DNA from 2 places in the Flavobacterium sp. XN-5 genome. Region 2 is predicted to be linked to the other one. Evidence: riboswitches for the same ligand, from Rfam matches in the RefSeq annotation. Region 2 holds a riboswitch; the other holds the start of a gene.
What was found. A riboswitch is a leader RNA that binds a small molecule or an ion and turns the genes downstream of it on or off. The one in region 2 is predicted to bind S-adenosylmethionine.
Positions count from the first base shown of each region.

Region 1: linked by a shared signal. The riboswitch ahead of thrA (bifunctional aspartate kinase/homoserine dehydrogenase I) and the one ahead of FQU23_RS05670 (Na+/H+ antiporter NhaC family protein) in region 2 are both predicted to bind S-adenosylmethionine.

Region 1 is NZ_VOGZ02000009.1:56,263-64,439, reverse strand. Features, by position in the region: gene FQU23_RS13920 (hypothetical protein) at 21-218, shown strand; gene FQU23_RS13915 (O-acetylhomoserine aminocarboxypropyltransferase/cysteine synthase family protein) at 788-2,062, shown strand; gene FQU23_RS13910 (hypothetical protein) at 2,584-2,790, shown strand; SAM riboswitch class I at 2,968-3,075, shown strand; gene thrA (bifunctional aspartate kinase/homoserine dehydrogenase I) at 3,156-6,542, shown strand; gene FQU23_RS13900 (OsmC family protein) at 6,665-7,099, shown strand; gene FQU23_RS13895 (trans-sulfuration enzyme family protein) at 7,187-8,177, shown strand, end outside.
Region 2 is NZ_VOGZ02000002.1:85,026-93,202, reverse strand. Features, by position in the region: gene FQU23_RS05705 (bifunctional UDP-3-O-[3-hydroxymyristoyl] N-acetylglucosamine deacetylase/3-hydroxyacyl-ACP dehydratase) at 1-96, shown strand, start outside; gene lpxA (acyl-ACP--UDP-N-acetylglucosamine O-acyltransferase) at 175-960, shown strand; gene efp (elongation factor P) at 1,060-1,626, shown strand; gene FQU23_RS05690 (UDP-3-O-(3-hydroxymyristoyl)glucosamine N-acyltransferase) at 1,696-2,625, shown strand; gene FQU23_RS05685 (nuclear transport factor 2 family protein) at 2,627-2,989, shown strand; gene sucD (succinate--CoA ligase subunit alpha) at 3,076-3,948, shown strand; gene FQU23_RS05675 (hypothetical protein) at 4,154-4,576, shown strand; SAM-I-IV-variant riboswitch at 4,685-4,781, shown strand; gene FQU23_RS05670 (Na+/H+ antiporter NhaC family protein) at 4,839-6,161, shown strand; gene fabG (3-oxoacyl-[acyl-carrier-protein] reductase) at 6,348-7,094, shown strand; gene FQU23_RS05660 (hypothetical protein) at 7,169-8,177, shown strand, end outside.

The DNA.
Region 1 (8,177 bases), on a different contig from region 2:
AACGAGTAAAAATTAGTGTCATGGAAACTTTAAAAACAACTGCGGTAGAGTCGAATTTTCAATTTACGACAAAAAACGAGGCGAAGGGCGAGCCAAAAAATAGAATAGTTCATCCAAGGATTCAAGCCAAAAAAACGAAAATTGTTGGTTCCAAAAGTGCTTCAAACTTATTGTTGCTTCAAATGTATTCTCAAGAGAATGATATATTGTTTATATAATTTGAAAGGTGTTTTAAAAATAAAACAAACAATTAGGATTCAAAGACGAAATTCAATTTTTATTGAAAATAAGATTGAATTTTATTAGAAATATTTGATTATTGGTATTTTAACAGAATGTTTTTTATTTGTTATTTTTTAAAATATATTAGGATATATGAATTATTGTGAGGAAATTTGTTTCAACAAAAAAAGAAATAGAATGAGTTTAAATGTTTGTAATAAGATGAAAGCCATGCAGGATAATTCCTGGGGTAGTCTATTGCTTTAATTTTAAATCTTAAATATAGCAAAAGCTTTCCTCAAAAAGGGAAGCTTTTTTTTTTTTTGAAATTGAACAAAGATATTTTTTTAAATAATAAATAATAATTCAAAAATGATCAACCTTAATTTTATGCAAATCAATAAACGTGTTGCCAAATCAATGATTTGTGCAAAAGTCATGATGTGTGTTTGTTTCAGGTGATTCCGAAAGTATAAGTTTATAATACAACTTAAAACCCTTTTGGATAGCTGTCTGAAAGGGTTTTTCATTTAATAAAAAAGAATAAAACTAAAAAACTAAAATTATGAGCACATTTAAATTTGAAACGAATGCCTTACATGCTGGACATGATGTAACAAAACACGCAGGGACAAGAGCAGTACCTATTTACCAAACATCATCTTATGTGTTTGATAATTCAGAGCATGCGGCTAATCTATTTGGATTAACCGAAGCAGGTTTTATTTACACGAGATTAAATAATCCAACAAATGATATTTTAGAACAACGCTTAGCGGCTCTTGAAGGAGGAATCGCGGCAATTGTTACCGCATCTGGAACAGCAGCAATTGCAACAGGTTTATTGACCATGTTAAAAACGGGAGATCACATTGTAGCTTCAAGTAGTTTGTACGGTGGGACATTCAATCTACTAAATGCTACTTTGCCAAGATTAGGTATTACAACTACATTCGTAGATCCTTCGGATGCGCAAAATTTTGCAAAAGCTGCCAATGACAATACCAAAGTGATTTTTGTAGAAAGTTTAGGTAATCCTAAACTAGATGTATTGGACTTAAAAGCGATAGCGGCAGTAGCTAAAACTTTAAAAGTGCCGTTTGTAGTTGATAATACGGTTGCTTCACCTGCTTTGTTAAACCCTATTGCGCATGGAGCAAATATTGTAATTCATTCACTAACTAAATATATCTCTGGTAATGGAACCTCATTAGGTGGTGCTATAATTGATGCTGGAACTTTCGATTGGAGTAGTGGTCGTTTTCCTGAATTCACAGAACCTAATCCGGGTTACCATGGTTTAGTTTATCATGATGCGTTAGGTGCTGCGGCTTATATAGCAAAAGTTAGAATCGAAGGATTGCGTGATTATGGAGCGGCTTTGAGTCCTTTCAATGCTTTCCAAATTATTCAAGGGTTAGAAACCTTATCTATTCGTGTGAAAAAGCACAGTGAAAACGGATTGGCTTTAGCGCAATGGTTAGAGTCGCAAGATCAAGTATCTTGGGTGAATTATCCAGGATTGAAATCAAGCAAGTATTATAATTTAGCACAAGAGTATTTACCAAAAGGACAAAACGGATTAGTGACCTTTGGTTTGAAAGGAGGTTTTGATGCTGCTAAAAAAGTAGCGGATGACACAAAATTGTTTTCGCTTTTAGCAAATATTGGTGATACAAAATCATTAATTATTCATCCATCTAGCACAACGCATCAACAATTGTCAGAAGAGCAGCAATTAACTTCTGGAGTTTCTAAAGATTTAATTCGTCTTTCTGTCGGGTTAGAGGATATTGAAGATTTAAAGGCGGATCTAAAAGCTGTTTTTGATTCATTGTAGTTAGATCATTTTTAAAGTTTTATTTAATTCTAAAGATGATTTTTGGATATAAATAGTGGCAAACGTTAATATTGACCATTTTTTCAATTTGTCACATGAAATTATCGTTAAATCAATGTGAATCATTTGGAAATTATAGAATTAAATGAGATATTTGTTGAAGAAAAATACCAAAAATGAATTTAAATATTTATAAACAATTTTTAGTCGCATCGAAGAAATTCGGGAGCTTGTAATTGCATTAAAATTATATAAAAATATAATATAGCAAGAGCCTCCCAAGATAATTGGGAGGCTTTTATTTTTAAAAAAAGTTTTATTTCACAATAGAAAAAGCTAATGAAGATATTTTCAAATAAAAAGATTCAGATCCTTGTCGCAATGTTTTGCGAGAAGGTCTGTTGATACTAAAAGTATAAGTTTTTATGACTTTAATCCTTTTGGTATTTTTTCCAAAAGGATTTTTTTTATAGTGATTTTTGAGAAAATAATAGAAAACAAACAACTTAAATACAGATATCATGAGTGCAACAAACAAACTTTCAAGAGTATGGGGATTTCTTAGAAACATAAGAAGCAAAAAAAGCAGGAACAATATAATTGCAATCGATGAACTAATCAACCCAAGATTAGGGATGAATATTGCAAACGGAGAAAAAGCTAAAAATGTTGTCAACTCATTACAACTTTTGATGTATTCAAAAGAAAATGATACACTTTTTATTTAATTGAAAGTTATTCAATATAGTTTTTTACACGCGAGGAATTTCTGAATTGTTTGATTCAGCGAGCTCTTGCGTTTTTTTTGTTAAAAATATTTTTAGCTAATAATCAGAATCATAAAAGTTTGGTTGTTATAAAAATATGTAGTTAATTTGCAGTATTAAGTTCACAAACGTATTGAAATGTTATAAAGAAAGGACGAGGGATTAGACCCAGTGAAGCCTTAGCAACCCTTCGATTTATCGAAGAAGGTGCTGCATTCTACCACGCCAAACGTGGAAAGATAACAACAAGAATTTTTCTAGTATTTACCTAGTTTTTTCTTTCTAATATTTCCAAATACAAATCAAAAATCATTAAAGATTTGAAATTGGAAAATAAACTAACAAATATAACCCTACAAAACTTCACCACACATAATGGTGCTTTTTATGCTACCCTAAACTTAAGTTTTCAGGTTTTTGGCGCTCCATTGCATACCGCTCCCATTATTTTAATTAATCATGCTTTGACCGGGAACTCACAAGTAATTGGTGAATCTGGATGGTGGAATGATATAGTGGGAGTAGATAAAACCATTGACACCAGAAAATATACTATTGTCGCTTTTGATGTGCCAGGTAATGGTTTCAATTCGGCTACTATCGAAAATTACAGAGATTTTATAGCAAGAGATATCGCTAGGATTTTCATCGAAGGCCTTCGGGTTTTAAAGATTGATACTTTATTCGCGCTCATCGGCGGTTCTGTTGGTGGAGGAATTGCTTGGGAAATTTTGGCATTAGAGCCTAAATTGGCTCAAAACTTTATTCCCATTGCTACAGATTGGAAAGCGACTGACTGGTTGATTGCTAATTGTTATTTGCAAGAGAAAATCCTAAATAATTCAATAAAACCTATTGAAGATGCGCGTATTCACGCCATGTTATGTTACCGCACGCCAGAATCTTTCAAAGAGAAATTTAATAGAGACATCAACGTACAACTAGAAACGTTTCAGGTGGAAAGTTGGTTGAATTATCATGGAGAAAAATTAGAAAAAAGGTTTCAGCTTTCGGCATATAAAATGATGAACCAACTTTTAAAAACGATCGATATCACTCGGAATCACGAGTCTATTGAGACCGTTATTTCAAGAGTGGATGCCAATATATACATAATTGGAATTAATTCGGATTTGTTTTTTACAGCAAAGGAGAATAGAGAAACTTACAATGAGATTAAAAAATTTAAAAATAATGTATTCTATAGTGAGATAGACTCACAGCACGGGCACGATGCCTTTTTGATGGAATACGAACAATTAGACAATTTATTAGAAGTTGTTTTCAAAAATAAAAAACAGATGAAAATAGTAAAATTTGGCGGTAAATCTTTAGCAAATGGTGAAGGGATTAATACCGTTTTGGATATTATTGAGGGTAAAATAAAGAGAGAAGAGAAAATTGCAGTAGTAGTTTCGGCAAGAGGAAAAGCAACGGATGAGCTAGATGATATTCTAACTATTGCAGCCAAAAGCGGAAATTACAAACCACTTTTAGAAAGTTTTAAAACCTATCAAAAAGATGGTTTTGATGCAGTTGATTTTTCGACTGAATTTGATAAATTAGATAAACTTTTTGAAGGTGTTAGCTTGATTGGGGATTATAGTGTGAAGATTCAAGATCAGATTTTAGCGCATGGCGAAGTACTTTCGGCTAAATTATTGGTGTTTTTATTGAATGAAAGAGGTATTCCTGCAAAACTAGCAGATACCAGAGAATTAATTATAACGGACTCCAACTTTGGTAACGCACAACCTTTAGACGCTGTTTCGAAGAAGAATATCATCCAAATTTTTAAAGATAACAAAGATGTTGTTTTGGTAATTACTGGTTTTATTGGTTCGAATGATAAACACGAGACCACGACTTTGGGTAGAAACGGAAGTAATTATAGCGCATCGCTAGTTGCAAATTATATTAATGCGGAGGAATTACAAAACTTCACTCATGTTAACGGAATCTACACTGCCAATCCTGAATTGGTTTTAGATGCTAAAAAGATTGAGACTTTGTCTTATAATGAAGCAAATGAAATAGCTAATTTTGGAGCAAATATTTTACATGCCAAAACCATAATTCCATTATTAGAAAAAAATATTCCACTTCGAATTCTGAATACTTTTAATCATGAAAATAATGGAACTTTAATCACTGCTAACTCTGATGCTGCGGGAATTAAGACTCTTTCAATATTAGAAAATGTCTCTTTAGTAAATCTGGAAGGCAGAGGATTATTAGGGAAAACGGGTGTTGATGCTCGAATTTTTAAAGTTATGGGCGATAATGATATTAGTGTAAGTATCATATCTCAAGGATCTTCTGAAAGAGGAATCGGGTTAGTTGTTGCGGCTGATAAAGCGACAAAAGCCATGATCGAATTAGAGAAAGAATTTGAAAACGATTTCTATTCTAAGGATGTCAACAAGATTACTGTTGTAGATAATGTATCTGTGATTTCGATTATTGGACAAGATTTAAGTACGTTTCATAAGCCTTACACGGCATTGATAAAAAACAAAATTGTGCCTATTCTTTTCAACAATACTGTAACCGGTAAAAATGTAAGTTTAGTTGTCAAAAAAACGGAACTTTATAAAGCATTAAATGTTATTCACGGAGAGATTTTTGGCGTAGCCAAGAAAATAAACATTGCCATTTTCGGACATGGATTAGTGGGAGGAACTTTAATTAACCAAATATTAGAGTCGGCGGCTTCCATCGAAAAACGAAAAGACATAAAGCTTAATGTTTTTGCTATTGCCAATTCTAAAAAAGTATTGCTTAATAAAAGCGGAATCAATGCAAACTGGAAAAAAGAGCTTGAAACGGATGGAGTTAGTTACACTTTAAATGATATTATCGCTTATGCAAACGAGAATCATTTAGAGAATTTGATAGCTATTGATAATACCGCATCTGCAACTTTTGTAGAAAATTACATTCCGCTGGTTGATAGTAGTTTTGATTTAATTTCGTCAAATAAAGTAGCTAATACATTGAGTTATGGTTTTTATAAAGAATTGAGAAGTGTCTTAGAGAAAAATCAAAAGAATTATTTGTATGAAACTAATGTGGGAGCGGGATTGCCGTTAATTGATACTATTAAATTACTACATCTTTCTGGTGAAAATATCACCAAAATAAAAGGAGTTTTCTCCGGAACATTAAGTTATTTATTTAATCATTTCTCTTCGAAGGATGTTCCGTTTAGCGAAATATTAAAAGAAGCAATTGATAGCGGATTCACAGAACCAGATCCAAGAGAGGATTTATGTGGGAATGATGTGGGTCGAAAATTACTGATTTTAGCTAGAGAATTAGACTTGCAAAACGAGTTTGAGGAAGTTGATATTCAGAATTTAATTCCAGAGCATTTACGCGAAGGAAGTGCTACTGATTTCCTAACGAAGCTAAAAGAATTTGATTCTATTTACGATAAAATAAAAAGCGAGCAAAAACCAAATCACGTGTTGCGATACATAGGGGAACTATCAGGAGATTTACAACATGACAAAGGAATTCTAGAAGTAAAACTAGTTTCCGTACCTTCGGATACTGCTTTAGGTGGTTTGAAAGGTTCTGATTCTTTCTTCGAAATATATACTGAATCTTATGGAGATCGCCCAATCGTAATTCAAGGAGCTGGAGCCGGTTCTGCCGTTACTGCCAGAGGAGTTTTTGGAGATATTTTGAGGCTGTCTGATAGAGGGTAGAAAAATGATCAGTGGTCAGTTTTTTAGTATTCAATAAAATAAATAAAAATCCGTTGCAATCGTTTTTAAATCTGCGGCATCCGCGTCCAAAAATAACGTGATCAACGTTCAAAAAATACATTATGAAAATTACATTAAACAGAGTAAATGACAACTTCCATTTCGAATTGAAAAACGAACGTGGACACATAGTTAACGTAGACAGCCGACCAGAATTTGGTGGTGATGATCAAGGTCCAAGTCCGATGGAATTAGTTTTGATGGGAGTTGCTGGCTGCAGCGCGATTGATATGATTTCGATTCTAAAGAAACAACGCCAAGAAATCACTTCTTTCAAAGCTGAGGTTGAAGGAGAACGTGTTCAAGTAGGCGAAGCAAAACCGTTTAAAGATATTTACTTGGTTTTTTACTTAGAAGGAAATATAAAAGAAGACAAGGCAGCAAAAGCCGCACAATTGTCTTTCGATAAATACTGTTCGGTTTCTAAAACATTAGAACCTACAGCAACCATACATTATAAGGTAGTTTTGAATGGTGTGGAATTAGCTAAAAATTAAAAGTAAAATTAGTTGTTTAAGAAAAACTGTGAGTTGAATTTAATAGTTCCAACGACTTTAAACCTTAAACTTTAAACAAAATATAAAATGAACGAAGAAGAATTTGGTTTTGAAACCGAAGCCATCCGTACCCAATTAGAACGTACCCAATATTTAGAGCACTCCGTGCCATTATACTTAACTTCTAGTTTTGTATTTGAAGACGCTGAGGATATGCGTGCCTCATTTGCCGAAGAGAAAGATAGAAATATTTATAGTCGATACAGTAATCCGAACACTAACGAGTTTGTGGAAAAAGTGTGCAAGATGGAAGGGGCAACTGCTGGTTTTGCTTTTGCTTCAGGAATGGCTGCCGTGTATTCAACCTTAGCTGCATTATTGAAATCTGGCGATCATATTGTTTCTTCCAGTAGTGTTTTTGGAGCGACACATTCCTTGTTTGTTAATTATTTTCCAAAGTGGAATATTCAAACATCGTATTTTGATATTAACAAACCCGAAACTATTGAAAGTTTCATCACAGCTGATACAAAGATTCTTTTTGCGGAATCACCTACGAATCCAGCCGTTGATATTATAGATTTAGAATTGCTTGGTAATATTGCCAAAAAGCACAATTTGATTTTAGTAATCGATAACTGTTTTGCAACTCCTTATTTGCAGCAACCTATAAAATGGGGAGCGCATTTGGTGGTGCATTCTGCTACAAAGTTAATGGACGGCCAGGGACGAGTTTTAGGCGGAGTAACTGTTGGTGATCCTGAATTGATTCATAAAATCTATTTATTTTCCCGACTTACAGGTCCTTCTTTGTCTCCGTTTAATGCTTGGGTTTTATCGAAAAGTTTAGAAACTTTAGCGATTCGATTAGATAGACATTGTGAGAATGCTTTAAAAGTGGCTGAGTTTTTAGAACAGCATCCTAATGTTAATAAGGTCAAGTATCCATTCTTGAAATCCCATCCGCAATATGAAATTGCCCAAAAACAAATGAAATTAGGTGGCAACATTGTAGCTTTTGAAATAAAAGGCGGACTAGAAGCAGGGCGTAACTTTTTAGATAAAATAAAATTATGTT
Region 2 (8,177 bases):
CGAAGAGGAATTTGTCATATGCAAGCAAATGCTTACGCTAATGGTAAATTAGTTGCAGAAGCCGAATTAATGGCTCAAATTGCTAGAAAGCAATAAATTAATGATAGGATAAGGCCCTGAAACATACCCTTTCATGGTTTTTATTTTATAGATATAAATTATAAAAAAAAGTAGATGAATCAACCATTAGCATATGTTCATCCTGGTGCGAAAATCGCCAAAAATGTTGTCATTGAGCCTTTCACAACAATTCACAATAATGTAGTTATTGGAGACGGTACTTGGATAGGATCTAATGTTACCATTATGGAAGGCGCGAGAATTGGAAAAAATTGTAATATATTTCCTGGCGCAGTTATATCTGCTGTTCCACAGGATTTAAAATTTGGTGGAGAAGAATCACTAGCAATTATAGGTGATAATTGTACGATTAGAGAATGTGTGACTATTAATAGAGGAACTGTAGCATCTGGACAAACTGTAATTGGCAACAATTGTTTAATTATGGCTGCGGCTCATATTGCTCACGATTGCATCGTTGGTCATAATGCGATTATTGTTAACGGTGTTCTATTAGGTGGACATGTCACTATTGGGAATCATGCTGTTATTGGTGGCTTAGCTGCTATTCATCAATTTATTAGTGTTGGTGATCACGCCATGGTTTCGGGTGGTTCATTAGTGCGAAAAGATGTGCCGCCGTTTACTAAAGCGGCAAAAGAACCTTTGTCGTATGTAGGTATCAATTCTGTTGGACTGAGAAGAAGAGGTTTTACATCTGAAAAAATCAAAGAAATACAAGAGATTTATAGGATTTTATATCAAAAAAACTACAACGTAACTCAAGCTTTAGGAATAATTGAAGCAGAGATGGAAGCGACTCCTGAACGAGATGAAATCATTGATTTTATTAGAAATTCGTCACGTGGTGTAATGAAAGGTTATACAGGAAATTACTAAAGAAAGCTCTGGCTCGTGGCATCTAGCTATTAGCCTAAAAATAAATAATTTAAATATCAATCGCTAATAGCCATAAGCTAATAGCCAAAAGCAAAATAAATGGCATCTACTTCAGACATTAAAAACGGATTATGCATTAAGTACAATAATGACATATACAAGATTATAGAATTTCTTCACGTTAAACCGGGAAAAGGACCTGCTTTTGTTCGAACTAAATTAAGAAGTTTGACAAATGGGAAAGTATTAGACAATACTTTTTCTGCTGGGCATAAAATTGACGAAGTGAGAGTTGAAAACCACAAATTTCAATTTTTATATCCAGAAGGAGATGATTTTCATTTCATGAATACGGAGACTTTCGAGCAAATTTCTTTGAACAAGAACATTTTAGATTCGCCAGATTTATTAAAAGAAGGAGAAAATGTCATGGTAAGTATTAATACAGAAACAGATTTACCTCTTTCTGTAGATATGCCTGCGTCAGTAATTCTTGAAGTAACATATGCTGAACCAGGAATTAAAGGAAATACTGCTACAAATGCTACTAAATCGGCAACGGTTGAAACTGGAGCTAGCGTAAATGTACCTTTGTTTATCAATGAAGGAGATAAAATTAAAATTGATACCGCATCAGGTTCTTACATGGAGCGTGTAAAAGAGTAAATTACAGTTTTCAGTATTCAGTTTGTAATCAAGCTGAATACTGAACATTGAATACCGAATACTAAATTTATGAAATTTCCAAAAGTTTACGCGCTAAAAGAAATTGCCACTATTATCAACTGTGAATTTGTTGGGGATGCTAATTTTACAGTATCTGGAATGAATGAAATTCATGTTGTAGAAAAGGGCGATATTGTATTTGTGGATCATCCTAAATATTATACCAAAGCTTTAAATTCAGCTGCGACTATTATTTTGATTAATAAAAAAGTAGATTGTCCAGAAGGGAAAGCATTATTAATTTCAGAAGATCCCTTTACTGATTTTAATAGATTGACGAAACATTTCAAACCTTTTGAGTTTTCGAGTGCTTCAATTTCTCTTTCAGCTGTAATAGGTCAAGGGACTATAATTCAGCCTAATGCTTTTATTGGAAACAATGTAGTAATAGGTAAGAATTGTTTAATACATGCTAATGTTGCGATTTATGACAATACCATAATTGGAAATAATGTCATTATCCATGCTGGAACAGTTTTAGGCGCCGATGCTTTTTATTACAAAAAGCGCGAAGATGGATTTGATCAATTGCTTTCAGGTGGTAGAGTCGTGATAAAAGATAATGTGGGTATTGGAGCACTTTGTACAATTGACAAAGGAGTTACGGGAGATACCGTTATTGGAGCAGGAACAAAAATTGACAATCAGGTTCATGTTGGTCATGATACTGTAATTGGGGAAAAGTGTTTAATTGCCTCTCAAACTGGAATAGCAGGTTGTGTTATTATAGAAGATGAAGTTACTATTTGGGGACAGGTAGGAACAACCAGCGGAATCACGATTGGCGAAAAAGCTGTCATTCTGGGCCAAACAGGTGTCACAAAATCTGTTGAAGGTGGAAAGTCCTATTTTGGTACACCAATAGAAGAATCACGAGAAAAATTAAAACAACTGGCTAATATTAAGAAAATTCCAGAAATTTTAAATAAATTAAAATAATATGACAGCAAAGGAACTCGTTCAAAGTTTTTATAAATCAGATGCTCTTATTGATAGTGCAGTGCTGAAGGAATATTTGCACGCAGACATTCTGGTAGATTGGAATAACAGTACGGGTTTTGTACAGCTTAACTACGATGCTTTAATAAATCTGTCTGAAGAATTAGGTCGCGCATTTGTTCGATCGAAGATTAGAATAAGTCATATTATTGAAGAAAATGATATGATTACCGTGCGCTATTCTCATTTTGTTAAAACAATAGAAAACCCTAGAGAAGAGATGTTAATGGCACATTTCATATCGATTTGGCAAATAAAAGACAATAAATTATTTCGAGGCCACCAAATGAGTCAATTAGCATAATTTATTTTGTTAATAAATGGCCACAAATAATTTTCAAAACCTTACTTTTGCATCACAATTTTTAAAAATCACATAAAATATATATCATGAGTGTTTTAGTTAATAAAGATTCCAAAATAATTGTTCAAGGATTTACAGGAAGCGAAGGAACTTTCCATGCTTCTCAAATGATTGAGTACGGAACAAACGTTGTAGGTGGTGTTACTCCAGGAAAAGGAGGCTCAACTCATTTAGATCGTCCTGTTTTTAATACAGTAAAAGACGCTGTAGAACAAGCAGGTGCTGATACTACTATTATTTTTGTGCCACCCGCTTTTGCTGCTGATGCAATAATGGAAGCTGCTGATGCAGGAATAAAAGTGATTATCGCTATTACAGAAGGAATTCCTGTAGCTGATATGATCAAAGCAAATGCTTATGTTAAAGAAAGAAACGCAAGATTGATAGGGCCTAACTGTCCAGGAGTTATTACTCCAGGTGAAGCTAAAGTTGGTATTATGCCAGGTTTTGTTTTCAAAAAAGGAACTGTAGGTATTGTTTCTAAATCAGGAACATTAACGTATGAAGCGGCTGACCAAGTAGTAAAACAAGGTTTAGGAATTACTACAGCAATTGGTATTGGTGGAGATCCAATCATTGGAACTACTACAAAAGAAGCAGTTGAATTGTTAATGAATGACCCAGAAACAGAATGTATCGTAATGATAGGTGAAATAGGGGGACAATTAGAAGCTGATGCTGCTAAATGGATTAAAGCTGATGGTAACCGTAAACCAGTAGTAGGATTTATTGCAGGAGTTACCGCTCCAGCTGGTCGTACAATGGGTCACGCAGGTGCTATTGTAGGTGGAACTGATGATACAGCAGAAGCTAAGAAAGAAATCATGAGAGCATGCGGAATCCACGTGGTAGATTCTCCAGCTGAAATTGGTAAAAAAGTAAAAGAAGTTTTAGGATAGTTTGCTATTTTAAACTAAAATAGAATAAGCCTCACATTTGTGGGGCTTTTTTATTATAAAATAGAATTAAAGAATATCTTTGCACTTTATTAAAAGAGGTCATTTTTAGCCTTTTCATTTAATAAATAAAACATATGGTTGTAGTAATCCTTACTTATTGTGGGGTATTTTTTTGTGAAAGCCAAATAAAATAAAAATAAATAATATGTATAAGGAATTAAAAAAATTCAAGATTAGCGACTCATTTTCATTTGCTACAGACGACAGCTTAGAACAAGTTTGTAATGCTTCAGAAGGAAGTGGTGTGTTTTTGGTATATGCAGTAGGAGAAGAGAAAGAGTTAATCATGGTAGGTTCTACTGGAACAGTACAAAATGATGGCTCTTTGAAAATAAAAAATGGTGGCTTAAAAGAAAAGATTGTTGAAGGACATCAATTTGCAAAAACAGGAAGAAAATATTCTTGGCCAGCGCAAATGTCTAAAGAAGATATTAGTTTGTTAGAAGTAGTGTGGTATGAAACATTCAATGATAAAACTAAAGGAATTCCAACTGCTGTAGAAGCACAAATTTTACAGAACTTCTTAGATGAAAACGGTAGATTACCAAGATGGAATGTAGCATTCTAAAACATTTCAACCTATGTTATTATAAAAGAGCTTTACTTCGGTAAGGCTTTTTTTTATAAAAAATTATCAGATTTTATCGTTTAAATCTCATGAATTTATTACATTTGCAGCCGTTATCACGAATCTCTTTATGAGATAGCAACCTGCAACAACGAGCAAGGTGCTAAAACGATAAGCCAAATCCTTTGGAAAAAATGTTGTTTAATTCCCATTTTTTAGCTTTTGTTTTTCGTCATATTTAATTCATATTAAAATTAATTTTATGACTATTTTTTCGAATAAAAGAGGAAACCCGTACGCTTTGATTCCCCTGTTTGTTTTTATTTTTACTTTTCTAGGTGCCGGAATTGTATTGGATGATTTTTATGCATTTCCATCTCCAATTGCGGTAATAGTAGGGATTATTGCTGCCTTTTTACTATTCAAGTCCTCCACAGACGAAAAAGTAGCGACTTTAATTGCAGGTTGTGGCGAAAGTAAAATCATGACTATGTGTTTGATTTATTTACTTGCGGGAGCATTTGCGGTGGTTAGTAAAGCGATGGGTGGTGTCGATGCTGTCGTAAATTTAGGAATCAGTACTATCGATGTGGCTTATTTTCCATTAGGAATATTCTTAATTGCTGGGTTTTTATCAACTGCTTCCGGAACTTCTGTGGGTGCGATTGTAGCAATAGGACCAATAGCGGTGACATTAGCAGATAAAAGTGGCGCTTCATTGCCTTTAATTTCAGGTGCTTTATTGGGTGGTTCCATGTTTGGAGATAATCTGTCCATGATTTCAGATACTACTATTGCGGCAACTCAATCTTTAGGATGTAAACTGAAAGACAAGTTTAAAGTCAATTTATTTATTGCACTTCCAGCCGCGGTAATTACTATAATTTTATTCTTTTACCTAGGTTTAAATTCAGATATTGTTGCTGTTGAGCTGCCTAAAGCAAGTTTTGAATGGCTTCCAATCATTCCATACCTATTAGTAATTGTTCTGGCCTTGGTAGGATTAAATGTGTTTTCCACCTTGCTTATTGGTACAATTCTAGCGGGTATCATCGGTTTTTTTAGCGGTTCTTTTACATTTATGGAGTTTATCCAAAAAATATACGAAGGTTTTACTTCTATGACTGATATTTTTTTATTGTCAATGCTTACGGGAGGTTTAGCTGCTTTGGTGGATAAAGCAGGTGGAATTGATTTTTTATTATACCAAATTAAAAGCCGTATCAAAAGTAAAAAATCAGCGCAGGCAGGAGTTGGTGCGCTAGTTGGATTTGCTAATTTGGCAATAGCCAATAATACAGTATCGATTGTAATTACTGGGCCTATTGCTAAGGAAATAAACGACGAATATCATTTAGACCCTAAAAAAACAGCCACTATTTTAGATATTTTCTCCTGTATTGTTCAGGGTATTTTACCATACGGTGCTCAGGTTTTGTTGATTTTAAGTTTTGCAACAGGGAAGTTAGACTTCTTTGATTTAATCAGTAATGCTTGGTATCATTTGTTTTTATTCGCATTTACTTTATTTGCAATTTATAGCTCACATTGCGATAAATGGATGAAAAAGTTTTTGAAAGTATAAATTGCTGTAATGACGCAATTTTATTGAATTTGAAATTTTTTTTAAGAAAGGAATTACTCTATATTTGACAATTCGTTTTTAGCCCTGATAGCAACGAAAATCCTTTTATGTTTTTTCTTAAAAACATGAAAGATTGCAGTGGATAGCAGGAATAGCTTCAAATAAATATTAAACTTATTTTATAATATGAAATTACTAGAAGGAAAAGTAGCCATTATAACAGGCGCAAGTCGCGGGATAGGAAAAGGAATCGCTGAAGTTTTTGCAAAACACGGAGCAAATGTTGCTTTTACGTATAGTTCATCTGTTGAGTCGGCTTTAGCATTAGAAAATGAATTGAACGCACTTGGAATTAAAGCCAAAGGATACCAATCAAACGCTGCTGATTTTAATGAAGCACAAACTATGGTGGATGCCGTACTAGCTGAATTTGGAACTGTAGATATTTTAATCAACAACGCTGGAATCACTAAAGACAACCTTTTAATGCGTATGTCTGAAGAAGATTTTGACCAAGTTATTGATGTCAATTTGAAATCTGTTTTTAATATGACAAAAGCGATTCAAAGAACATTCTTGAAAAAACGCGCTGGATCAATAATTAATATGAGTAGTGTAGTGGGAGTGAAAGGTAATGCGGGTCAAACCAACTACGCCGCTTCTAAAGCTGGTGTTATTGGATTTACAAAATCGGTAGCTCTAGAATTAGGTTCGCGCAATATTCGTTGTAATGCGATTGCACCTGGATTTATTGAAACGGAGATGACTGCAAAATTGAATGATGATGTAGTTCAAGGATGGAGAGACGGAATTCCTTTGAAAAGAGGTGGTACTACTGAAGATGTTGCTAATGCATGTCTTTTTCTTGCATCAGATTTGAGCGCCTATATTACGGGTCAAGTCATGAATGTTGACGGAGGAATGCTTACTTAAAAAATAGTGATCGGTATTCAGTTTTCAGTATCAGTACAAATAACTTATAATTGATGATTAAATAATACTAAAATATGACTACAACCACTATACTATTATTGTTTTTATCATTATTAGTAGCTGGTTGTTTATCATTTTTTCAATATTTTTATAAAGCCAAAAACAAATCAAAACTGAATTTGTTTTTGGCTTTTTTGCGTTTTTTAAGTTTGTTCGGTATTATGTTGCTTTTGATTAATCCTATAATTACCAGGAATACGCTTGAAATTATAAAACCACCTTTAGCGATTGTTGTAGATAATTCAAGTTCTATCATGGCATTAGATGCCAATAAAAAAACAGTAGAAGCTTATACCAGAATAGCAACGAACGCAGCCTTGAAAGAGAAGTTTGACATACAATCGTATCGTTTTGATGCCGAGTTTGAACCTTCGGAGCAATTTGATTTTAAAGGAACGCAGACCAATCTGGGTGGGATTTCTAAAGAATTAAAAAGTATTAATAGAAATAGTAGATTCCCAACAATTCTCCTAACTGACGGAAACCAGACTTCTGGGAATGATTATGTCTATAGTTTTGATCCTAGAAATAAAGTTTATCCTATCGTCTTAGGAGATACAACTGAGGTAGTTGATCTAAAAATTGGCCATATCAATGTCAATAAATATGCGTTTTATAAGAATAAATTTCCAGTAGAAGTGTTTTTGAATTATTCAGGTAACAAAAACATAGTAGCTAATTTTACTATTTCGGAAGGAAATTCAGTTGTAGTAAAACAAAGTATTTCTTTTTCTTCTTCGAAAAAAACGGCCGTGATAAATGTCCTTTTAGCTGCAAATAAAATTGGTTCCCAAATATTCAAAGCAACAATTAGTGGTCCAGAAAAAGAGAAGAACAGTTACAATAACACTAAGAATTTTGCTATCGAAGTAATCGATCAAAAGACAAATATTGCACTAATAACAGCGATAAATCATCCTGATATAGGCGCTTTAAAACGCAGTATTGAATCTAATGCGCAGCGTAAAGTAACTATTGTTAATCCAAAAGCTATCAATTCATTAAAAGATTATAATGTATTGA